DNA from 2 places in the Streptomyces sp. CA-210063 genome. Region 2 is predicted to be linked to the other one. Evidence: predicted binding sites of a transcription regulator. Region 2 holds the regulator's gene; the other holds the start of a gene.
What was found. Region 2 encodes HspR, which represses chaperone genes until heat shock. Its sites were predicted from a motif close to TTGAGNNNNNNNNNCTCAA; they were not measured.
Positions count from the first base shown of each region.

Region 1: the regulator HspR is predicted to act here: its motif matches at 2,306-2,324, upstream of dnaK (molecular chaperone DnaK).

Region 1 covers NZ_CP102512.1:1,577,979-1,582,728, forward strand. The annotation lists gene JIX56_RS06835 (helix-turn-helix domain-containing protein) at 1-230, shown strand, start outside; gene dnaK (molecular chaperone DnaK) at 384-2,252, opposite strand; gene JIX56_RS06845 (OsmC family protein) at 2,564-2,989, opposite strand; gene JIX56_RS06850 (vWA domain-containing protein) at 3,078-4,750, opposite strand, start outside.
Region 2 covers NZ_CP102512.1:4,914,782-4,919,531, reverse strand. The annotation lists gene dnaK (molecular chaperone DnaK) at 1-522, shown strand, start outside; gene grpE (nucleotide exchange factor GrpE) at 519-1,202, shown strand; gene dnaJ (molecular chaperone DnaJ) at 1,257-2,441, shown strand; gene JIX56_RS21270 (heat shock protein transcriptional repressor HspR) at 2,447-2,899, shown strand; gene JIX56_RS21265 (PA14 domain-containing protein) at 3,003-4,750, opposite strand, start outside.

The sequences.
Region 1 (4,750 bases), 3.3 Mb from region 2:
AGTTCGCCAGCGGGCCCCACCCGGGCACCTACGCCCCCTTCTCCCTCTTCCGCTTCGCCGAACCCGAACTCCCCGACATGGTCTACACCGAATACCTCACCGGCGCCCTCTACCTCGACTCCCGCGGCGAGGTCGCCCTGCACCTCGAGGTCCTCGACCACATGGCCGCGCATGCGGCGTCCGCCGAGCACACGAGAGAGATCCTGGAGCGCTACCGCGACAAGTACTGAGGCCGGCCCCATGGACACGCACGGCCGGTTCGGCACCGCCGGGACGCGCAGCGTGGGCTGATCGCCCTCGCGGCGGGATATGGGGAGCGGCGGGTTCAGAAGAGTCAGCCGAGCCCTCCGCCCCGGCCGAACCGTCCAGAACCCGCGACCGGCCTACGCCGCTCCCCCCTTCGTGTCCTTGTCCTCGTCGACGATTTCCGCGTCGACCACGCCCTCTTCGTCGGTGGAGCCCTCGGCGGGGCCGGGGCTCGGTTCGTCGGCTGGGGTGCCGGCGGCGGCCGCGTACATGGCCTGGCCCATGCGTTGGCTGACGGTCGCCAGTTTCTCCGTGGCGGTGTGGAGGGTGGCGGTGTCTTCGGGGGTTTCCAGGAGGCGTTTCACGTCGGTGATGGCGGACTCGACCTCGGAGCGAACGTCGGCGGGGACGCCTTCCACGTTGTCGCGGAGGAACTTCTCCGTCTGGTAGACGAGTTGCTCGGCGTGGTTGCGGGTCTCGGCGGCCTCGCGGCGCCGGCGGTCGTCGTCGGCGTACTGCTCGGCCTCCCGCATCATGCGGTCGATGTCGTCCTTGGGGAGGGCGGAGCCCCCGGTCACCGTCATCTTCTGTTCGCGGCCGGTCGCCAGGTCCTTCGCCGACACATGCATGATGCCGTTGGCGTCGATGTCGAAGGCCACCTCGATCTGCGGCACGCCGCGCGGCGCCGGCGGCAGCCCGGTGAGGTCGAAGACGCCCAGCTTCTTGTTGTAGGCGGCGATCTCCCGCTCGCCCTGGTAGACCTGGATGCCGACCGACGGCTGGTTGTCGGCCGCCGTCGTGAAGATCTCCGAACGGCGGGTGGGAATCGTCGTGTTGCGTTCGATCAGCTTCGTCATGATGCCGCCCTTGGTCTCGATGCCCAGGGACAGCGGGGTGACGTCGAGGAGCAGGACGTCCTTCACATCGCCGCGGATGACTCCCGCCTGGAGCGTGGCGCCCATGGCCACCACCTCGTCGGGGTTCACACCCTTGTGCGGGTCCTTGCCGGTGAGTTCCTTCACGAGGTCGGTCACGGCGGGCATGCGCGTCGAGCCGCCGACGAGGATGACGTGGTCGATCGCGGCGAGCTTGACCCCCGCGTCCTTGACGGCCTGGTGGAAGGGCGTCTTGCAGCGGTCGAGCAGGTCGGCGGTCAGCTCCTGGAACTGAGTGCGCGTCAGCTTCTCCTCCAGGTGGAGCGGCCCCTCCCCGGAGGCGGTGATGTACGGCAGGTTGACGGACGTCTCGGAGGAGCTGGACAGCTCGATCTTGGCCCTCTCCGCGCCCTCGCGCAGCCGTTGCAGCGCCATCTTGTCGTTGCCGAGGTCGATGCCGTACTGGCCCTTGAACTTCTTGACGAGGTACTCGACGACCCGCTGGTCCCAGTCGTCGCCCCCGAGGTGTGTGTCGCCGTTGGTGGCCTTGACCTCGATGACCCCGTCGCCGATCTCCAGGAGCGAGACGTCGAAGGTGCCGCCGCCGAGGTCGAAGACGAGGACGGTCTGCTCCTCGCCCCGGTCCAGGCCGTAGGCGAGGGCCGCGGCCGTGGGTTCGTTGATGATCCGCAGGACCTTCAGGCCCGCGATCTCCCCCGCCTCCTTGGTCGCCTGCCGCTGGGCGTCGTCGAAGTACGCGGGCACGGTGATGACGGCGTCGGTGACGTCCTCCCCGAGATACGACTCGGCGTCCCGCTTCAGCTTCTGCAGGACGCGCGCGGACAGCTCCTGGGCCCGGTAGCGGGTGCCGTCCACGGAGCCCTGCTCGGGGAAGCGCCAACTCCCGTCGCCCATATGGCGTTTGACGGATCGGGCGGTGCGCTCCACGTTCGTCACGGCCTGCCGTTTGGCGACCTCGCCCACGAGGACCTCGTTGTTCTTGGCGAACGCCACCACGGACGGAGTGGTCCGCTGCCCCTCCGCGTTGGCGACGACGGTTGCTTCGCCGCCTTCCAGTACGGCCACCACCGAGTTCGTCGTACCGAGATCGATCCCGACCGCACGTGCCATCGCCGTCTCCTTCCAGCAAGGTCCGCCAGGTGTTCCCGCCTCCAGCACAAAACTTGAGTGGGCTCTTGTCAATGGGGCGTGCGGAGGCCTGGAGGCGTCTGCGGACGGCGTGCGCCAGGCGCAGTGTCCTGCCGACCGTGCCGAAGAGCAGCCGCCAGGACCGCTGGTCGACCACCGTGCGGACCGCGCTGGCGCTCGCCACGGTCCACCCGCGCACCCGGGACGACGGGGTCCGCTCGGCAGCCGTGACACCACGAAAGCCGGACAGGTGCCCTGGGAAGGCGACCTGTCCGGCGTCCGGGACCCGCGGGTCAGGCCAGTTCGGCCGTCAGGGTGATGGTCGTGCCGGTCAGGGCCTGGCTGACCGGGCAGTTCTTCTTGGCGCCCTCGGCCGCCTCCTGGAAGCCGTTCGCGTCCAGGCCGGGGACCTCGCCACGGACGGTGAGGTGGATGCCGGTGATGCCCTCGCCGGGCTGGAAGGTCACGTCGGCCTTCGTCTCCAGCCGGGTGGGCGGGGTGCCCGCGCCGGTGAGGCCGTGCGAGAGCGCCATGGAGAAGCAGCTGGAGTGGGCGGCCGCGATCAGTTCCTCGGGGCTGGTCTTGCCGTTCGCCTGCTCCGCGCGCGACGGCCACGACACCGGCTGCGAACCGATGCCGGAGGAGTCGAAGGTGACGGTGCCGCTGCCCTTGAGCAGTTCGCCTTCCCAGACGGTGTGTGCGGTGCGCGTGGTGGCCACGATGAGTCCTTTCTGTGGGTCACGATGCCGGGGTCCCGTTGCCGGGTTCCGTGACCCCCATCCGATCACACTCCGGCGCGTGCGAGGCTCATCTCACCCTGAACACCGGCCCACGCGCGGTGAACGGCAGGCGAGCACCCTGTGGAATGAGATAGGCGTGCTCGCGCCGCACGCGCAGCACGTCGCACCAGCCGTCCGTGATGACGAGGACGGGCGCGCCGGGCGGGAAGTCGTCGGCCCGGTGCAGCAGGTCGATGCCCGGTTGCAGCACCGTGCCGCCGCGCCCGTGGACGCGGACGCGCCCGGCGATCTCGGTGACCGGCAGGAAACCCGCGTCGTGCGGGGCCGCGTCGCAGAACACGACCCGGGCGGCCGGTACGTCACGGGCCGCGGCGTACGAGGCGATCGCGCCCAGCGCCTTGCCGAGCAGTACCCGGTCCATGGAGCCGGAGGTGTCGAGGACGACGCCGAAGGTGCAGCGGGCGATCTCCTCGGGCGGGACATACCGTCCGGCGCGCGGGATGTCGGGGGTGGCCGACTGACGGCGCGAGGGGCGCGCGTAGGTCCGTACGGGCTGTGGGCTGGGCACGAACTCGTCGAACCAGCGGGCGAGTCGGGCGTCCCAGGGCAGCGGCGGGTGGCTGAGGGCGCGGATCTCCTCGACCAGGCCGGCGGGCAGGAGACCACGCTCCTGCCGCTCGTGCAGATCGAACCCCCGGGCGAGGCCCCGGCGGTAGAACTCGTCGAGGTCCACGTAGTCGCGGGGTGAGCCGAGCGGGCCGCCGAGGATGTCACCGGCGCCCTTGCCGCGCGGGGTGGACAGCCGGCGTATGCGGCGCAGGTCGCCGACGATCCGGTCGTACACCTCCTCGGCCGACAGGCCGGCCAGCGCGGGGTCGTGCAGCAGCCCGTCGGGCATGGTGCCGACCCGCATCTCGCGCAGCCAGTCGTTGATGACGTAGTCGGCGGCGACGTTGAAGAGATACGGGTCGCGGGTGCCGCAGCGGTCGCCGTGGCGCAGGGCGGCGTGCAGCATCTCGTGGGCGAGGATGAACCGCCATTCCTCGTCCTCGAACTGCCGGAGCGGGTTGATGTAGATCTCGCCGGCCTCCGCGTCGACGGCCGCGATGGCGATGCCGTGGGCGTGGGCGAGTTCGACGTCGGCGACGATCCTGATGCCGGCCGCGATGCCGCCGAGCAGCGGGTAGGAGGAGATGAACCAGCTCAGCGCCTTCTCCCAGGGCCGCTTGCGGACCGGTTCGTCGTCGAGGGACTCGCGGCGGCCGCCCGCCATGTCCATCGCGGCGGACATGGTGCTGGTGAGGGCGTACGCGAAGGCGAGCTGCCAGTCCGGGGGCTGTCCCTGCCATGTGGGCCAGGACAGCAGGAGCTGGTCGGGCTCGCCGCCGGCCGTGCCGCAGCGCTCGTACGCCGCCGGGAGCCCGTCGCGGCGCCAGCGGGCGGCGAGGCGCTCCTCGTCGCCGTCCGGATAGCGGGCGGGCAGGTTCTCGGGCGTCAGACCGACGGGGAACGTGAGCAGGAAACGGTTGACGGCGACGCAGCGGGCGGCGAGGTCGAACCGGTCGGGCTGTTCGCGCACGCCCTGGGCCGCCGGAACGTGCCCGAAGCCCAGGTGGATGGCGGCGTGGGCGATGGCCCAGGCCCAGGATTCGGGGGTGGCGAGCCGGTCGGGGTGCGCGTGCAGGACGCCCTCGGAGTCGACGCGGACGAGGCCGTCGCGGGGCGCGAGATCGCACTTCT
Region 2 (4,750 bases):
ATCGAGGTGTCCTTCGACATCGACGCCAACGGCATCATGCACGTGACCGCGAAGGACCTGGGCACGGGCAAGGAGCAGAAGATGACCGTCACCGGCGGCTCCTCGCTGCCGAAGGACGAGGTCGACCGCATGCGCCAGGAGGCCGAGCAGTACGCGGAGGAGGACCACCGCCGCCGCGAGGCCGCCGAGACCCGTAACCAGGGCGAGCAGCTCGTCTACCAGACCGAGAAGTTCCTCAAGGACAACGAGGACAAGGTCCCCGGCGACATCAAGACGGAGGTCGAGGCGTCCGTCGAGGAGCTGAAGGCCGCGCTCAAGGGTGAGGACACCGCCGAGATCCGCACGGCCACCGAGAAGGTCGCGGCCGTCTCGCAGAAGCTCGGCCAGGCCCTCTACGCGGACGCCCAGGCCGCGCAGGCCGCGGGCGGGCCCGAGGGTGCGGCCGCCGGTGGCGCCAAGGCCGACGACGACGTCGTGGACGCCGAGATCGTCGACGAGGACCGGAAGGACGGTGCCGCGTGACGGAGGAGACCCCGGGCTTCGACGAGCAGCAGCCGCAGTCGGCTCAGCCGCAGCAGCCCGACGTCCCCTCCGGCTCGGACGACGCCGAGCCGAAGGCCGCCCCCCAGGAGGGGGCGGCCCCGGCCGGGGACGCGGCAGCAGCGGCCCAGGTGGCCGGTCTGACGGCGCAGCTGGACCAGGTGCGTACGGCGCTCGGTGAGCGCACGGCGGACCTCCAGCGGCTCCAGGCCGAGTACCAGAACTACCGCCGCCGGGTCGAACGCGACCGGATCACGGTCAGGGAGATCGCCATCGCGAACCTCCTCACCGAGCTCCTGCCCGTGCTCGACGACATCGGCCGCGCGCGGGAGCACGGCGAACTCGTCGGCGGCTTCAAGTCCGTCGCCGAGTCGCTCGAGACCGTCGCGGCGAAGATGGGCCTGCAGCAGTTCGGCAAGGAGGGCGAGCCCTTCGACCCGACGATCCACGAGGCCCTGATGCACAGCTACGCGCCCGACGTCACCGAGACGACGTGCGTGGCGATTCTCCAGCCGGGGTATCGCATCGGCGAGCGCACCATCCGCCCCGCGCGGGTGGCCGTGGCCGAGCCCCAGCCGGGGGCGCAGACCGTCAAGGCGGACTCCTCCGAGACCGCCGAGGCGGCCGACGACAAGGAGAGCGGTGGCCCGGAAGAGGGCTGACGCCGACGGCGTACACGGTGACGTGCACGGTGAGTGGAAGGAGGGACGTCGCGGATGAGTACCAAGGACTTCATCGAGAAGGACTACTACAAGGTCCTCGGCGTCCCCAAGGACGCCACCGAGGCCGAGATCAAGAAGGCGTACCGCAAGCTCGCCCGCGAGTTCCACCCGGACGCCAACAAGGGCAACACCAGGGCCGAGGAGCGCTTCAAGGAGATCTCCGAGGCCAACGACATCCTCGGCGACCCCAAGAAGCGCAAGGAGTACGACGAGGCCCGCGCCCTCTTCGGCAACGGCGGGTTCCGCCCGGGGCCCGGCGCCGGCGGCTCGTTCAACTTCGACCTGGGCGACCTCTTCGGCGGCGGCGCCCAAGGCGGCCAGGGCGGCCAGGGAGCGGGCGGCTTCGGCGGGGGCATCGGGGACGTCTTCGGGGGCCTGTTCAACCGGGGCAGCTCCGGCACCACGCGGGTGCAGCCCCGGCGCGGCCAGGACATCGAGTCTGAGGTCACGCTGAGCTTCACCGAGGCCATCGAGGGCGCGACCGTACCGCTCAGGATGTCCTCGCAGTCGCCCTGCAAGGCCTGCTCGGGCACCGGCGACGCCAACGGCACACCCCGGGTGTGCCCGACGTGCGTCGGCACCGGCCAGGTCGCGCGGGGCTCCGGCGGCGGCTTCTCCCTGACCGACCCCTGCCCGGACTGCAAGGGCCGGGGCCTGATCGCCGAGCACCCCTGCGACATCTGCAAGGGGTCGGGCCGCGCCAAGTCGTCCCGCACCATGCAGGTCCGGATCCCGGCGGGCGTCTCCGACGGCCAACGGATCCGGCTGCGCGGCAAGGGCGCGCCGGGCGAGCGGGGCGGCCCGGCGGGCGACCTGTACGTGGTCGTGCACGTCGACCCGCACCCGGTGTTCGGCCGCAAGGAGGACAACCTCACGGTGACCGTGCCGGTGACGTATCCCGAGGCGGCGCTCGGCGGCGAGGTCAGGGTCCCGACCCTGGGCGGACCGCCGGTCACCCTGAAACTGCCTCCGGGCACCCCCAACGGCCGTACGATGCGGGCCCGGGGCAAGGGCGCCTTCCGCAAGGACGGCACCCGCGGGGACCTGCTGATCACCGTCGAGGTGAGTGTTCCGAAGGACCTGTCGGGGAAGGCTCGTGACGCCCTGGAGGCGTATCGCGAGGCGACCGCGGGCGAGGACCCGCGGGCGGAGCTGTTCCAGGCCGCGAAGGGAGCATGAATGTGATGGACGGCCGCCGTCGAAACCCCTATGAGCTGACGGAAGAGACACCGGTGTACGTCATCTCGGTGGCCGCCCAGCTCTCCGGTCTGCACCCGCAGACCCTGCGCCAGTACGACCGCCTCGGCCTGGTCTCGCCCGACCGCACCGCCGGGCGGGGCCGCCGCTACTCGGCCCGCGACATCGAACTGCTGCGCACGGTCCAGCAGTTGTCGCAGGACGAGGGCATCAACCTGGCCGGCATCAAGCGCATCATCGAACTGGAGAACCAGGTCGCCGCGCTCCAGGCGAGGGTGGCCGAGATGGAGGCCGCCCTCGACGGCGCCGCCGCGGCCATGCGGCAGCGCGAGGCCGCGGTCCACGCGTCGTACCGGCGTGACCTGGTGCCGTATCAGGAGATGCAGCAGAGCAGCGCGTTGGTGGTGTGGCGGCCGAAGGGGCGGCAGCCCACGGACTGACGTCACGTCAACTGCGCGAAAGGGGCCCGGAGGATTCTCCGGGCCCCTTTTCTGTGCGGATCTTCCTGTGCGGATCTTCGTGTGCGGATCTTCGTGTGCGGGCTCAGAACCAGGATTCCCAGATGCCGTACGCCCGCGATGTCGTCGCGGCCTCGGCACCGGCGGAGTCCAGGCGGACGACGCGGTAGTAGTACAGACCCAGCTTGTCCTCGTGGACGGTGGTGTCCATGTAGGACGTGGCGTCGTCCATCGTGCCCTCGGTCAGGGTGACGTAGGCGGCCGAGGCCGGGTCCCAGCGTTCCACGCGATAGCCCGTGAACCGGGCGCAGTCACCGAGGCCGGAGCTCTCGGAGCAGCCGACGTAGAGATCCGGGTAGCTGTCCTCACTGATCGCGGTCCCCGTCCAGCCCGGCGGCCGGGTGTCGGGCAGCGTGACCGAGATGTCCGCGGTGTTGAAGAACTCCGGGCCCTCGTCGTACACGCGCTCCTCGGCGGCCACCCGGTAGACGTGGGTGGCGCCGTCTGGGACGGTCGGGCAGATCTTCTCGGTCTCGGCGAGCGAGTCGCCGTTCCAGCAGTTCTTCACCCAGACCGTCTCCCCGGTGTCCGGGTCGGTCGTGCCCTGCCACACGTGGTAGCCGATGACGTCTTCGTCGCTGTGCGGCGTCCACGTCAGCCGCACACCGAGCGGGACGACCTCGGCCGTCAGACCCTCGACCGGCGAGGGGCGCACGGTGTCCGGCGTGGTCGCCGTGGCGGCCGGACCGGGCCGGGACTCGTGCCCGTACGGGTCGACCGTCACGATCCGGTACTCGTACGTCGTCTCGGACGCGCCCGAGACGTCCCGGCAGACGCCGTTGATCTGCTGACGTTCGGCGTACGCGGGGGCGTCGTCACCGGCCCACGTCCCGTACGTCTTCGGGGCCTCCAGCGGCAGGTCCTGCGAGGAGTCCGGCTTGCACTTGTCGACGACGGTGCTCTCGCCCGTCGCCGGGTCGGTGCGGACGATCCGGTACGTGAGCAGCGGGCTGTCGTCGAAGGTCCACGGGTCGGTGCTGCTCCACTCGACGGAGACGCCCCCGCCGTAGTTGTAGGCCCTGGTCGCGAACGCGGGGATCGCCTCCGGCCGGTCGGCCATCGTCAGCGTGATCTCCGCCGGGGCCGCCGCGTTGCCCTTCGCGTCCACCGAACGCACCGCGTACCGGTAGCTGTCGGCGATCGCGAGACGCTGGCGCGGCACGACGTCGGTCGCCGTGGTGGTGCCGCCGCCGCGCAGGGCGTCGAGCCAGCCGCCGGTCGCCGGGTCGTACTGGAGGACCTGGTACGAGGCGGCTCCGTCGGCGGCGGACCACAGCAGGTGCGGGACGCCCGACCGGTACTCGACCCGGGCGTCGGCGACGGGCGCCGGCGGCGTCATGTCGAAGGTGGTGAAGGTCGTGGCGGCCGAGTACACCGACCAGTTGCCGGCCGCGTCGCGGGCCCGGCCCCGGTAAGTGACGTCGCTGCCGTCGGCGGGACGCCCGGTGTCGCAGACCGTGCTCTTGGCTCCGGTGTACACGGTCTTCCAGGTGCCGGAGTCGAGCCGCTGCAGCTCGTAGGACGCGATGTCGGCCCTGTTCGCCGCCGTGGTGACGAACTCCGGGGCGGAATAGGGCTGTTGGTCCGGGCAGCCGTCCATCTCCAGGAACGGCGCGGCCGGCGGCGTCTTGTCCACGGTGGTGACGCTCCGGTCCGCCGAGCCGGCCGAGGTGTTGCCGGCCTTGTCGTAGGCCCGGACCTCGTAGTAGTACGACCCGCCGGTCGGCGGCGGGCTGTCGGTGTACGAGGTGTACGAGGTGGACGTGGTGGACG